Regions from separate parts of the Allobosea sp. 05T433 genome, predicted to be linked through region 2. Evidence: riboswitches for the same ligand, from Rfam matches in the RefSeq annotation. Region 2 holds a riboswitch; each other region holds the start of a gene.
What was found. Region 2 has a riboswitch for thiamine pyrophosphate ahead of thiO (glycine oxidase ThiO). Riboswitches for the same ligand answer to the same signal wherever they lie in the genome.
Positions count from the first base shown of each region.

Region 1 (4,410 bases), on a different contig from region 2:
CAAGGCAGTCCAGCCGCCGCAGGGAAGGGGCGAGGATATCGGGGCGCACCGCATGGCGCTCGGCACTTGCCTCGTCGCGGGCCGCCGGCGCGAGTGCGGCGAGCGCAGTCGCAAGTCCGAGGCAGAGCACAAGCTGGAGGCTGGCGAGAGCGGCCGCGCGGGCGAAATCGGCCTCGAAACGGACCGCTTCGTAGATCGCGACTTCCAGCGTCGCATTGGCAGGCCCGCCACCGAGCGAGAGCACGACGGCAAAGCTCGTGAAGCAGAGCAGAAAGACGAAGGTGGCTAGCGCCGGGGCTTCGCGCCGGATCACGGGCCAGTCGAGATGCCGGAAACAATCGGCGGCGGAGAAGCCGAGTGCCGACGCCAGGCGCCTCCGCTCGCCCGGTTCGCGGCCGAAGGCCTGAAGCAGCGTGCGCGTCACCAGCGGCGTATTCATCAGCACATGCGCGATCAGGATACCCTGGAGCCCGTAGATCGCCGGCGGTTCAGCACCGACGGCACGCGCCAGGTCGCCGAGCAACCCGGAACGGCCATAGATCGCGATGACGCCGAAGACGATCACGATCGTCGGTGCGACGGCGGCGGCGGTCAGCACGGCGAGCAGGAGGTTGCGGCTTGGGAAGCGGCGGCGCAGCAAGGCAAGCGCCAGTGCCGTGCCCAGCAGAAGCGAGAGCAGCATCGACAGGCCCGCCTGGACGGTCGCTCCTGCGACGAGGCGAGCGAGATAGGGGCCGAGCGACGACAGGGCCGCGACGTCGCCGCCGGCTCGCGCCAGCCCGGCGAGCGAGGCGCCGGCGAGCGCAAGGATGGCAAGCGCAGTGAGCGTGGCCGGGCGGAGCAAGGCCTCAGCGGCTCGCTGCGGCGAGCCAGGCGTCGATGAAGGTTCGGCGCTGCGTGCGCACCTCGTCCGGCGTGAACAGCAAGGTTCGTTCCGGCTTGACGACATCGGCGAATGAAGCCGGCAGTCCACCTGTCGCCTGTTTCGCCGGCATCATCCAGTTGCCTTCCGGGATCAGCGATTGGAAGGCGTCCGAAAGCGTGAAGGCGAGGAAGCGTTTGGCGAGTTCCGGCTGCCGCGTCGTGCGCGTCATGCCGGCGAGTTCGACATGCAGATAGTGGCCTTCGCTGAAGGGGGCGGCCTTGTACTGCGTCTTCTTCTCGGCGCCGATGTGATAGGCCGGCGATGTCGCGTAGGAGAGCACCATGTCGGCCTCGCCCTTGAGGAAGAGTCCGTAGGCCTCGGACCAGCCCTTGGTGAAGGTGACGATGCGCGGCTTGAGCCTGGTCCAGGCGGCGTCAGCGCCGTCGCCATAGACGGATCGCATCCAGAGCAGGAAGCCAAGCCCGGGCGCGCTGGTGCGCGGGTCCTGCAGCACGAGCTTTGGCCCATTCGGATCGTCGACAAGCTGCTTCAGGCTGGTGGGCGGCGCGGCAAGTTTGGTTGAATCATAGACGAAGGCGAGATGCCCCCAATCGAAGGGCAGGAAGGTATCGTCAGTCCAGGCGATGGGCAAAGTGAGCGCGGCACGGTCCTGGCCATGGGGCTGGAACAGTCCCGTCGCCTTGGCTTCTGCAGCAAGGTTCATGTCGAGGCCGAGCACGGCATCGGCCTTGGTCGCCTCACCCTCCAGCTTCAGGCGCGCGACGAGGGAGCCGGCATCATCGCTTGCGACCCAGTTCAGCGTGCAACTGCATTGCGCCTCGAAGGCCGCCTTCACTTTCGCGCCGGGACCGTATTTCCCGGTGAAGGAGGAATAAGTGTAGACCGTCAGTGCCGGTTTCTCCTGGGCCATGGACGGCGTCGCGAGCAGGAGCGCCGAGAGCGCGGCGGCGATCCGGGTCAACCGGTTGTTCAGAAAGGTCATGGCGTCACCCCGCATGCATTCGACGGCAGGCCATGACGGTCGAGAGGGAAGGCGGTCTCCGGTTGCGAGACGCCAGTGCTCAATCCCTCCGCCGGCACGATCCGGATCAGGTTCGACGGGTTGAAAGCCCTGCGCTTCCCTCTCAGCCCGAAATCGCCGGGCACCCCGTTGAGACGGTCAAGGGAATAGCGAGCGGGCCGGGGCGAGTCCAGTTGATGCCGCCTGGCCATCGCAAGGGCCATTGCGTCTGGCCGCATGGTCATGCTGGTATATCTCTTGCTTAACAGAAGGCAGGCGCGCCAGGCGCGAAAGCTCAAGAGCAAGGGGATGCCGAATGCGACTCAATCGCCGTCAGATTCTGGCCGGAAGTTCCGCTTTAACCGCTTCCAGCCTCGTTGGATTTCCGTCGCGCGCGCAGTCGCGCGCCAATACGCTGCGCTTCATTCCGTCAACGCCGTTGCCCTCCCTCGATCCGATCGTCGCTACGAGCTATGTTATCCGCAATCACGGCTATCTGATATATGATACCCTCTTTGCGACGGACGCGCAGTTCCGCATCCAGCCGCAAATGGTCGAGAGCTGGGAGACTGCGCCGGACGGGCTGCGCTGGACCTTCCATCTGCGCGACGGACTGATGTTCCACGACGAGCAGCCGGTCAGGGCGCAGGACTGCATTGCCTCGATCAAGCGTTGGTCGGCGCGCGATGCCTTCGGGCAGACTTTCGCGACATTCGTCGAGGGTTACGATGTCGTCGATCAGCGCACCTTCGCCATCCGCCTGAAGAAGCCCTTCCCGATGCTGCCGGACGCGCTCGGCAAGCTCTCCTCGAACGTGCCCTTCATGATGCCCGAGCGCGTGGCCATGATGGAGCCAACCAAGAACATCACGGAGGCGATCGGTTCCGGACCCTGGCGCTTCATGGACAAGCAATGGGTGCCGGGCCAGAACGCGATCTATGAGCGCTTCGCCAAGTACAGGCCACGAGAGGAGGCTCCGTCCTGGGCCGCTGGCGGCAAGGTCGCCAAGATCGACCGTATCGAATGGTTGCCGCTGACCGAGGTTTCAGCCGCAGTCGGCGCGCTGATGCAGGGCGAGGTCGACTGGTACGAACAGCCGCCGGTCGATCTCCTGCCCCTGCTCAAGAGCAATCCCGAGATCGCGATCGAGAACGTGCCGCTGGGACTGATCTTGCTGATGCGTTTCAACCATCTGCAGCCGCCCTTCAACAATCCCGGCATCCGCCGGGCGGTGATGATGGCAATCGATCAGACCGACTACATGGAGGCGGTCGTCGGCAGCAAGGACTACTACAAGGAGTGCAAGACCTTCTTCACGCCGGGCTCGCCGATGTCGACCGGAGCGGGCGGACAGGCTGCACTCGGCAACAATCTGGAGCGGGCCAAGGCCATGCTGCAGGAGGCCGGCTACAAGAACGAGAAGGTGTTGCTACTGGCACCCGCCGACCAGCCGATCGCCTATAACCAGTGCCTGGTGACACAGGAACTGCTGAAGAAGCTCGGCATGACTGTCGATCTGGTCGCGACCGATTGGGCCAGCTTCATCGGCAGGCGTTCCAACCGCGGATTGCCGGACCAGGGCGGCTGGTCGGTGTTCCACACGCTCTGGTCGGGCGCCGACGTGCTCAATCCCGCGCTGCATCCGCTGTTGCGCAGCAATGGCCCTGCCGCCTGGTTCGGCTGGCCGGAGGATGCCACGCTGGAAGGTCTGCGCGATCAGTGGATTGCAACGCCTGAAGTGGCCAAGCAGAAGGAGCTGGCCGCCTCGATCGAGAAGCGCGCCTTCGAGACGGTGCCCTATGCGCCGGCGGGGCTGGTGCAGCAGCCAATGGCCTATCGCAAGAGCCTGACCGGCATGGTGCTCTCGCCCGTCCAGTTCTTCTGGAACATGGAGAAGAAGGCCTGAGGACGGAGCACCCGTTGCCGTCGGGATACTGGCTGATGCCAGAGGCACTGCGCTAGCGGCTCCGATCCGGAAACCATCGTCGCGCTCTGCGACGGCTTCCAGCTCTCCGCTTCACTCCGGCCGGAGTGAAGCGGTTCGATGCTGGTGCCGATCGTACAGCTTCTGCTTGCCGCGCAGGCGCGCTGCCCCGCGGCTGCGCTTGCGTCACTCCCGTTCCCCGCCTAATCAGCCCGGCAAGGCCGCTCTGGCCCCAGCAACATCCGACAAACGCGTGAGGCGACCATGGCGACCCACAAGCTCCTCCTCCTGCCGGGCGACGGCATCGGTCCCGAAGTGACCGGCCAGGTCGAGAAGATCGTCGGCTGGTTCGAGAGGCAGGGCCTCGCCTCCTTCGCCATCGAGCGCGGACTTGTCGGCGGCGCTGCCTATGACGCGCACAAGGCGGCGATCTCGGAAGGCGACATGAAGCTCGCCCAGGATGCCGATGCGGTGCTGTTCGGCGCTGTGGGCGGCCCGAAATGGGCGGATGTGCCCTATCAGCATCGCCCCGAAGCCGGCCTGCTGCGCTTGCGCAAGGATCTTGGCCTGTTTGCGAATCTGCGGCCTGCGATCTGCTAT
Region 1 covers NZ_JBFTKS010000003.1:242,373-246,782, reverse strand. The annotation lists gene AC1DGP_RS05395 (ABC transporter permease family protein) at 1-844, opposite strand, end outside; gene thiB (thiamine ABC transporter substrate binding subunit) at 849-1,868, opposite strand; TPP riboswitch at 1,935-2,046, opposite strand; gene AC1DGP_RS05385 (ABC transporter substrate-binding protein) at 2,203-3,792, shown strand; gene leuB (3-isopropylmalate dehydrogenase) at 4,075-4,410, shown strand, end outside.
Region 1: it holds a riboswitch for thiamine pyrophosphate, as region 2 does, so the genes downstream of both, thiB (thiamine ABC transporter substrate binding subunit) here and thiO (glycine oxidase ThiO) in region 2, are expected to answer to the same signal.

Region 2 (4,410 bases):
TCACCGCGTCGGAGGCCGTGCCGATGCCGGCATCAACGATCACGGGCACGGGCGAGCGGGCACAGATCAGCTCGAGATTGGCCGGATTGGCGACGCCCATGCCCGAGCCGATCAGCGACCCCATCGGCATCACGGCGGCGGCCCCGAGATCAGCCAGGCGAGCGCAAATCACCGGATCGTCGTTGCAACAGGGCAGGACGACGAAGCCCTTGTCGACGAGCTGGCGCGTCGCCTCCAGCAGCTCACCGACATCGGGATAGAGCGTCTCGCGATCGCCGATCACCTCGAGCTTGATCCAGTTGGTGCCAAGCGCCTCGCGTGCAAGCTCGGCGGTGAGGATGGCGTCGCGCGCGGTTTCGCAGCCTGCCGTGTTGGGCAGGAAGCGGCGGCCGGCAAGCAGGCGCACCGTGTCGGAGCCATGGCCCTGCAGCGAAATGCGACGCAGGGAGAGCGTGACAAGATCCGAACCGCTGGCCTCGATGGCATCGACCATGATGCGCTGGCTCGGATAGCCGGCCGTGCCAATGAGGAGCCGCGACGACAATGCCGTGCCCGCCATGGTGAGGGCCTCGATCGGAGTGCTCATGTCAGCCCCCTGCGAAGGCACGGATGATTTCGACGCGGTCGTTGCGCGACAGAGGCGTCTGCGCCCAGTCGACCTGCCGGACCACGGTGCCATTGAGCGCGATCGCGAAGCCCTGCGGACCCGGCAAGTCCATCTCGGCCGTCTCCTCCTGCCAAAGCGCCGCCAAATTCTCCGCTGCGCTATCGCGGTCCTTGCCATTGATGATGAGTTTCATGAGGTTGCCTCCAGACAGGGGGTGAAGCGCGCCTGGCCGAATGACGCGGCCGGACCCGTGATGCGATTCTCGACGAGGAGTTGCTCGATCGCGGCTGCCGTGACGGGGGCGAGCAGATAGCCGTTGCGGTGATGGCCGGTCGCAACGAGCAGGCCCGCTATCCCCGTCTCACCAAGGATCGGCGCATCGTCGATCGAGGTCGGGCGGAAGCCGGACCAGATCGCCTCGACCGGCATCTCCTCGATCGAGGGCAGTGCGCGCCGGGCGCCGTCGAGCAGGGCATAGACGCCGCCAGCGGTCACGCTGTCGTCGAAGCCGCGTTCTTCCATGGTGGCGCCGACGAGGAGAGTGCCGTCGCTCTTGGGAGCGAGATGCACCTGCTCGGTCCAGACGACACGCGCGAGCGTGCCGGTCTCGGGCGTGCTGCGCAGGGCGAGTGACTGACCCTTGAGCGGGCGGACGGGGATGTCGAGCCCCTGAAATCGGGTCCAGGCGCCGGCGGCCGCAATCACGATCGGGGCCTTGCAGAGCCCGCGCGGCGTCGAGACGCCGAGAGCGCGGCCGCCGGCCAGCTCCGGCTCGGCCTCGCAGGCTTCGACCAGGTGCCCTCCGGCCGCGAGACAGGAGCGTCGTAGCGCCGCCATGACGCGCGGCGGATCGACCTGATGGTCGGCCGGGCAGAGAATGCCGGCAACGACCGAGGGCCTCAGCCCGGGCTCGCGTTCGCGGCATTGCGCCCCGCTAAGCCATGCAGCCTCGACCTCGGCGCGCCGCTGCATGTCATGGCGGAAACGCAGGCGCTCGACCTCCTCACGCCCCAGCGCGACCAGCAGGACACCGTCCCGGCGATAGTCGACGCCGAGCCCGCTCTCGGCTTCGAGCTCGCGCGCAAAACCCGGCCAGAGCCTTTGGCTTTCGAGCGCCAGTGGCAGCTGCTCCTCGCCGCCCGGCTCCAGCTCGGCGGCCGCGGCCAGCATGCCGGTCGCGGCAAGGCTTGCCCCTTGCCCGATCGTGCCACGCTCGAAAACGGTCACATCGAGCCCGCGCCGGGCCAGCCGCCAGCCGATGGACAAACCGATCAGGCCGCCGCCAATGATGGCGATATCGGTGGCGGCCGGCGCCTCGCAGGCGACGGGCCCGGAAGCGTCGCCAGATCGGCGAAGGGTGGTGTGTGGCGGGCCTCGCATAGGCAAACTCCTCGCCCGCTCGGGGAAGGAGATCTGGCAGCCCTTCGGCTGCCGGCAAGTGCCGCGACGCTCCATCCCTCCGCCGGTATGAGCCGGATCAGGTTCGAAGGATTTCCGCGCGCCTCTCCGGGGAACACCCGGTCTGCCAGCGGTTTCTCAGCCCCTTGCCGGGGATCTCCTTGGATCCGCGCAGTCTGGAGCCGGGGCGGCAGCGAGGTCAAGGCCAATCAGACACGAACGCCGGGAGGACCCCGGCTGGCGGGCCAGGGGCCGGGAATCTTCGCCGGTCCAAGGCGCTGCTGAGGCACCTCGCCTGCCGCCATTCACCCGCGCTCCGCTTCCGCTGCCGGCACGCGCGGCCAGGCGGGCAGCTTCACGAGGGAGCGCTCCGCCGGCCATGCCAACAGCCTGCATTGTCCGTAGCGCCCAAAGCAGGCGCGACGGCGGAACGTTGCGGTCCATGAGCCGTTGGACCTCTACCGCCGCGACAAGAAGGCGGTTCAGGAGAAGCCCAGTGCCTACAGACGCGGAAAAGCCGGTTGTTCTCGTTGTCGACGACGAGCCGATCATCAGGATGTATGCGGCCTTGCTCGTCGAGGAGGCCGGTTACCTCGCCGTCGAGGCAGCGACCGCCGACGAGGCCCTGGCCATTCTCGAGCAACGCGACGATGTCCGCATCCTCTTCACCGATGTCGAGATGCCGGGCTCGCTGAACGGCCTGCAGCTGGTCGAGGTCGTGCGCGAGAAATGGCCGCCGATCGGGCTGATGGTGACCTCGGGCCATGTCCGGGTCGACCCTCAGAAATTGCCTGAGCGGGCCCGGTTCTTTCGAAAACCCTATACCGAGAGCGAGATCATCAGGACGCTGAAATCCTTGCCGGCCAGCGCCTAGGCGCGCCTGACCGAATGGGCGCGAAGGAAACGGCCGATCCCCGCGCCGGGGCGGGATCGGGGCAGAGCCCAGGAAACGGGCTTGAAACGGGCTTTCCGTGCCCGACGGAGGGCTTGCATCCTTCGTGATGGCGCCGACCGGATATCCCGAGATCTGCAACTCGCCCGCGCGCAAACCGGTGAGGCACTGCGCGCAACTCGTAAACCAGCTGGAGAACTGGTAGGATCGCAGGTGGGCGACGCTTTCCGATTGCTGGGCGGACACAGCCATGCGGAAGTTCGATTACTACGACACCGTGCTGGTACCGTGGTATTCGGAAGATGACTTTCCTGCCTTGCTGGACATGGTCGGCAAGGACCCCAGGATCCCCCGCTCCTATCCCGAATGGAAGCGCCAGTTCGCTGCCGCGACGGAGCTGCTTCTGGCCAAGGGCAAGACCGTCCAGATCATCACCGTTCGCCTCGCCGAGTATCTTGAGTGGCTGCAAAACACCCATCGCAGCAACACGGTGGCGGCACGCCTGCGCTATCTGAAATGGCTGGCCACGCAAAACGGCCAGAGGGCGACCGTCCTCCCCGTGCCGGCAAGGGTGCTGTCCGACGCAGGTGGCGAGGGCTAGCCGCACAGGGTTCGCCCCTGCCAGGTCCAAGGGGCCTGTCTCCGTCATGCGGTCGCGCCTGGCAGCGAGCGCCTTTGGCGCCCCCATAGGAAACAGGCAATGGCGGCTGCTTGCACCACGGCAGCGACCGCAGACAGCGCTGCCCCATCGAAGCTCGACAGTCCGGTTGGCGACAGCGTCCGCAGAGCGCCGAACACGGCCGGKGCAAAGGAATAACTTGCCTGTCCGATGGCAACGATCAGTGGAACGACGCGGGCAACGTCTGCCTTGCCGAATTCGACCTGTGCGATGAGCGGTGGCAGGGATGTGGCATTGCCAATCCCCGCACCGAACAGAATGACGCCCATGATCATCAGCGTTGCGTTGGCATCGCCCGCGATCAGGAAGGTCAATGACCCGCCGATCTGGACCGCATAGCTCGCGCAGGCGACGAGGCGGCGGTCCGCCGAGGCAGGCATGACGAGGCCGACCACCGTCCTGCCTGCGATCGCGGCGATCGTTGCGCCGCCCATGGCCAGCCCGGCATTTTGAGGCCCGATCGCCGGGACGAGCAGGGAGAACAGATGGGCGAGAAGGCCGATCTGGGCGAACAGACCCAACGCCATCCCTGCCGCCAGCGTCAGGAAACGACGGTCCCGCCACAGCGATCCCTTTGGCATGGCCGCCGCAGCCGAAGCGCTGACCGCAGCCGGACCTGCGTCTGGCCGAATGCCGTCAGGAAACTGGCTCAGTCGCTCGGGAGTCTTTGAAAACACAAAAATCGACAGGGAGAGAATAGCGGCGATCATCGTCACGCCGACCACGATCGCCGCCTTGAGAAAACCGATGGCGAGGATGAGAGCGACCCATAGAGGTGAGAAAATCACGCCGCCGATACTGGCTCCGTTATAGGCCATCGAGAGAGCCGCAGGG
Region 2 covers NZ_JBFTKS010000031.1:30,148-34,557, forward strand. The annotation lists gene thiG (thiazole synthase) at 1-586, opposite strand, end outside; gene thiS (sulfur carrier protein ThiS) at 588-800, opposite strand; gene thiO (glycine oxidase ThiO) at 797-1,987, opposite strand; TPP riboswitch at 2,045-2,177, opposite strand; gene AC1DGP_RS29605 (response regulator) at 2,502-2,879, shown strand; gene AC1DGP_RS29610 (hypothetical protein) at 3,148-3,498, shown strand; gene AC1DGP_RS29615 (MFS transporter) at 3,543-4,410, opposite strand, start outside.

Region 3 (4,410 bases), on a different contig from region 2:
CAGGATCGCGCCGGCGCCCTCGGCCATTGCCGCGATCTCGTCGACATGGATCGCCATGGACGGGATCGCGCCGAAGGCGAGCAGCATGTTCGCCGTAATGTTCTGCGCCACCGTATTGGTGAGGCATTGCACCCGCGGGCGGCTCGCTGCCACCCGCGCCAGCACGCCTGCAACGACCGTCGCGTCGAGGCGGGCCGCGGTCATCGTCGCGCTCATTCCGCCGCCGGCAAGTAGAGATTGCCGCCCTTGGCGAGGAATTCCTGCGATTTCTCCGCCATGCCCTCGAGCGCCGCGCGTTCGTTCTCGCCCATCGCCAGCACTTCGGCGCGCAGATCCTGCGTGATCTTCATCGAGCAGAATTTCGGCCCGCACATCGAACAGAAATGCGCGACCTTGTGGGCATCCTTCGGCAGGGTCTCGTCATGGAAGGAACGTGCCGTATCGGGGTCGAGCGCCAGGTTGAACTGGTCCTCCCAGCGGAAGTCGAAGCGGGCGCGCGAGACCGCGTCGTCGCGGATCTTGGCCGCTGGATGGCCCTTGGCGAGATCGGCGGCATGGGCCGCGATCCGATAGGTGATGACGCCGGTCTTGACGTCGTCGCGGTTGGGAAGGCCGAGATGCTCCTTGGGCGTGACATAGCAGAGCATGGCGCAGCCGAACCAGCCGATCATCGCCGCGCCGATGCCCGAGGTGATGTGGTCGTAACCCGGCGCGATGTCGGTGGTCAGCGGTCCCAGCGTGTAGAACGGCGCCTCGCCGCATTCGCGCAGCTGCTTGTCCATGTTCTCCTTGATCTTGTGCATCGGCACGTGGCCCGGGCCCTCGATCATCACCTGGCAGCCCTTGTCCCAGGCGACCTTGGTGAGCTCGCCCAGCGTCTCCAGCTCGGCAAACTGGGCGCGGTCATTGGCGTCGGCGATCGAGCCCGGACGCAGGCCGTCGCCGAGCGAGAAGGAGACGTCATATTTGCGCATGATCTCGCAAATCTCGTCGAAGCGCTCGTAGAGGAAGCTCTCCTTGTGGTGCGCGAGGCACCAGCGCGCCATGATCGAGCCGCCGCGCGAGACGATGCCCGTGACGCGGCTCGCAGTGAGCGGGACATAGGGCAGGCGCACGCCGGCATGGATGGTGAAATAGTCGACGCCCTGCTCGGCCTGCTCGATCAGCGTGTCCTTGAAGACCTCCCAGTCGAGCTTGATCGGGTCGCCGCCGACCTTCTCAAGCGCCTGGTAGATCGGCACCGTGCCGATCGGAACCGGCGAGTTGCGCAGGATCCAGGAGCGGATGTTGTGGATGTTGCGGCCGGTCGACAGGTCCATCACCGTGTCGGCGCCCCAGCGGATCGCCCAGACCAGCTTCTCGACCTCCTCGGCAGCGCCGGACGTCACGGCCGAATTGCCGATATTGGCGTTGATCTTGACCAGGAAATTGCGGCCGATCGCCATCGGCTCCAGTTCGGGGTGGTTGATATTGGCCGGGATGATGGCGCGGCCGCGGGCGATTTCCTCGCGCACGAATTCAGGGGTGACGAATTCCGGAACCGAGGCGCCAAAGCTCTCGCCATCGGCATGGCGCTCGCGTGCGCCTTCGAGCATCGCGGCGCGGCCGAGATTCTCGCGATGCGCGACATAGATCATCTCGGGCGTGATGATGCCGGCCTTGGCGAACTCGTACTGGGTCGCCATCTGGCCGGGCTTCGCCTCGAGGATCGGGCGTGGGGCCGGGCAGGCGGGAACGAGCTGTTCAGGCGAGATATGGCCGTTATCGGCGGCAGTGACGGCGCGGCCGGGCACGGTCGTGAAGCCGGAGGCATCGAGCCAGGCGCGGCGCGGCTGCGGCAGGCCGGCATTCAGGTCGATCGTGACATCGCTCTCGGTGAACGGACCGGACGGGTCGTAGATCCGGACCGGCGGCTCGGAATCGGTGGTGAGCTGAACTTCGCGGAAGGGCACCCGCATCTCGGGATGGTCCGGCGGCGCGACATAGATCTTGCGCGAGCCGATGATCGGTCCGGTCGTCACGCTTTGAGGGGCAGCCTTGACGGTATTCTTCTGGGGCTTGGTGTGGGCGTTCATGGGATCTCCTCCTTGGTCCAAGGTTCAGGAGATCCGGGTTTAGAAGCGGTCCAGTCGCTGTCTGCGGGTACACGTGTGGCGCACGCCGCGTTCCAGTCCCTCCGCCGGTATGACCCGGATCAGGTTCGACGGGTTCGGCTTTGGACGCCATCTCAGCTCTTGCGAGCACCCCTCGGAACGAAGCGGAGGTTAGGGCCGGCGGCTCTTGAACGCAACCGGCAAGGGGCGGGATGCGGCCCTGCCATGCGGCGCCGGAATGCCGGGCTCAGGCGAGAATGTCGACRTTCTGGCCCTGGCCAGCGGCAAGAGTAGCCTTCTGGGACTCGGCACTCTGCTGCAGCATATCCACGAGCGCTTGGTCGGACGTCGCCTGCTGCTTCACCATCGCTGTCTGCAAGGTCTGGCGGGTCGAGGCTGCCTGGCTTGCGGCAAAGCCCTGCGCGATCGCGACGGTTGTCTCACTCATCTCAACTCTCCTTACGACAGGTCTTAAGCCGGAGAGCTTGCTGATTCCTGAATCCCCTGATCCGGGGAGACCGGCGCGACGGTCGCCCGCCGCGCCGGTTCTATTGGTTCACTGCGGCTGATTCTGCCCGGCCAGCAGCGGGGTGATGCGTCGGAGCGTGACGCGGCGGTTCTCGCGGGCGGCCTCCTGCGTCTGCACCTTGAGATACTGCTCGCCATAGCCCTGCGTCGTCAGGTTCTCCGGCGGCACCTGGAAATCGCGCGTCAGGATCTCGGCGACCGATTGGGCCCGGCGATCCGAGAGCGAGAGGTTGTCGACATCCGAGCCGACGGCGTCGGTATGGCCCTCGACCAGGAAAACCTCATTCGGCGCGCGCTGCAGTGCCTGGCTGATCGAGGCGGCAATCACCGAGAGCCGCTGCGCCTGGTTGGGGGTGACCTCCCAGGACCCGGTCTCGAAGGTTACCGTGTCGATATCGACGCTGCGCATGCGGGCGCGCAGGTCCGGCGAGTAGCGGACCTCGTCGAGCGTGTAGCGGCGCGGGATCGCGGCGATCGGCGGGGCGGTGATCGTCTCATAGATCAGGCGCTGGTCGGCCTGCTCGGCGTCGACGATATAGCGCTCGCGCGGGATCGGCAGCGGCGGCGGCGGCAGCACGACGACCTCGTCCGAGAAGCGCATATCCGGCCGATCGCGGCGGGTGTTGTCGATCATCACGATCTCATCGCCATCGCGCATGCGCCGGGTCCGGCGGATCAGGCGGCCATCCTCGTCGGTCACGGTGATGATGCGGCTGCCGTCCGGCCGTTCGAACACGGTGACGTTCTCGTCTCCGCGCCGTTCGGTCCGTCCCTGCCAGCCGAGGTCGCGGAAGCGCTCGGTCTCGTCGCGGCGGATGATGGCACGGTCGTCGTCGCGGATGATCGTGCGACCGGGCTCGCGAATGATCGTGACGTCGCCCTCGCGGCGCTCCTCGCGGCGCCCGCGGACATCGTCGAGGCGGGTCGCGCCCTGCGTCGCCATGATGCCGCCGAGCACGCCGACGCCAAGGCCGATCGCAGCCGCGCCACCGAGGCCGATGCCACCGCGACGGCCCTGCCGGTCAGGCGGGGGCAGTTGCCCGGGTCCAGCGGCTGGAGGCTGGCCGGCCGGAGGCGGAGCGAGCGTCTGGCCCGGCTGCGGCGGTGCAACGGGCGGCGGGACTGCGCCGGGCGCGCGACCGCCGGGGGGCGGGGCGAGCGGGGCTGCTGCCGGCGGCTGAGCGGGTAGCGGCGCCGGAACCTGACCGGGTGTTGCAGAAGGCGGTTGGCCGGCTGGCGGCGCGCCGGGCGCACGACCACCCGGAGGCGGCACCAGCGGCTGGGTCACGGGCGGCTGAGCTTGCGGGGCAGTTCCTGGCACCGGCGCTGGTGTCGGGCGAGCCGCCGGGGGTTGGGTAGGAGCCGTCGCTGGCGCCGCCTCCGGTTGGCCGGCTGGCGGCGCGCCGGGCGCACGACCACCCGGAGGCGGCGCCAGTGGCTGGGTGGCGGGCGGCTGGGCTTGCGGAGCCGTTCCTGGCACCGGTGCTGGCGTCGGGCGAGCCGCCGGAGGCTGGCCCGGAGCTGCCGCTGGCGCCTGGCCGGCCGGGGGCGTGCCGGGCGCACGGCCGGCAGGAGGTGGCGCCAGCGGGGCGGTAGCGGGCGGCTGGGTTTGCGGAGCCGCTCCGGGAGCGCGTCCCCCTGCTGGGGGCGTCAACGGTGCGGTTGCCGGCGGCTGCGCCTGTGGGGCGGGAATCGGACGGGCTGCCGGCGGCTGCACGGGGGCCGGGACGGGCGGCTGGGCGCGCGGCGGCACGGCCTGAGGCTGGCTGGGCTGGGCTGGAGGAGCCGG
Region 3 covers NZ_JBFTKS010000009.1:91,140-95,549, reverse strand. The annotation lists gene AC1DGP_RS14685 (hydroxyethylthiazole kinase) at 1-204, opposite strand, end outside; gene thiC (phosphomethylpyrimidine synthase ThiC) at 213-2,075, opposite strand; TPP riboswitch at 2,154-2,258, opposite strand; gene AC1DGP_RS14675 (hypothetical protein) at 2,341-2,541, opposite strand; gene AC1DGP_RS14670 (OmpA family protein) at 2,650-3,909, opposite strand.
Region 3: it holds a riboswitch for thiamine pyrophosphate, as region 2 does, so the genes downstream of both, thiC (phosphomethylpyrimidine synthase ThiC) here and thiO (glycine oxidase ThiO) in region 2, are expected to answer to the same signal.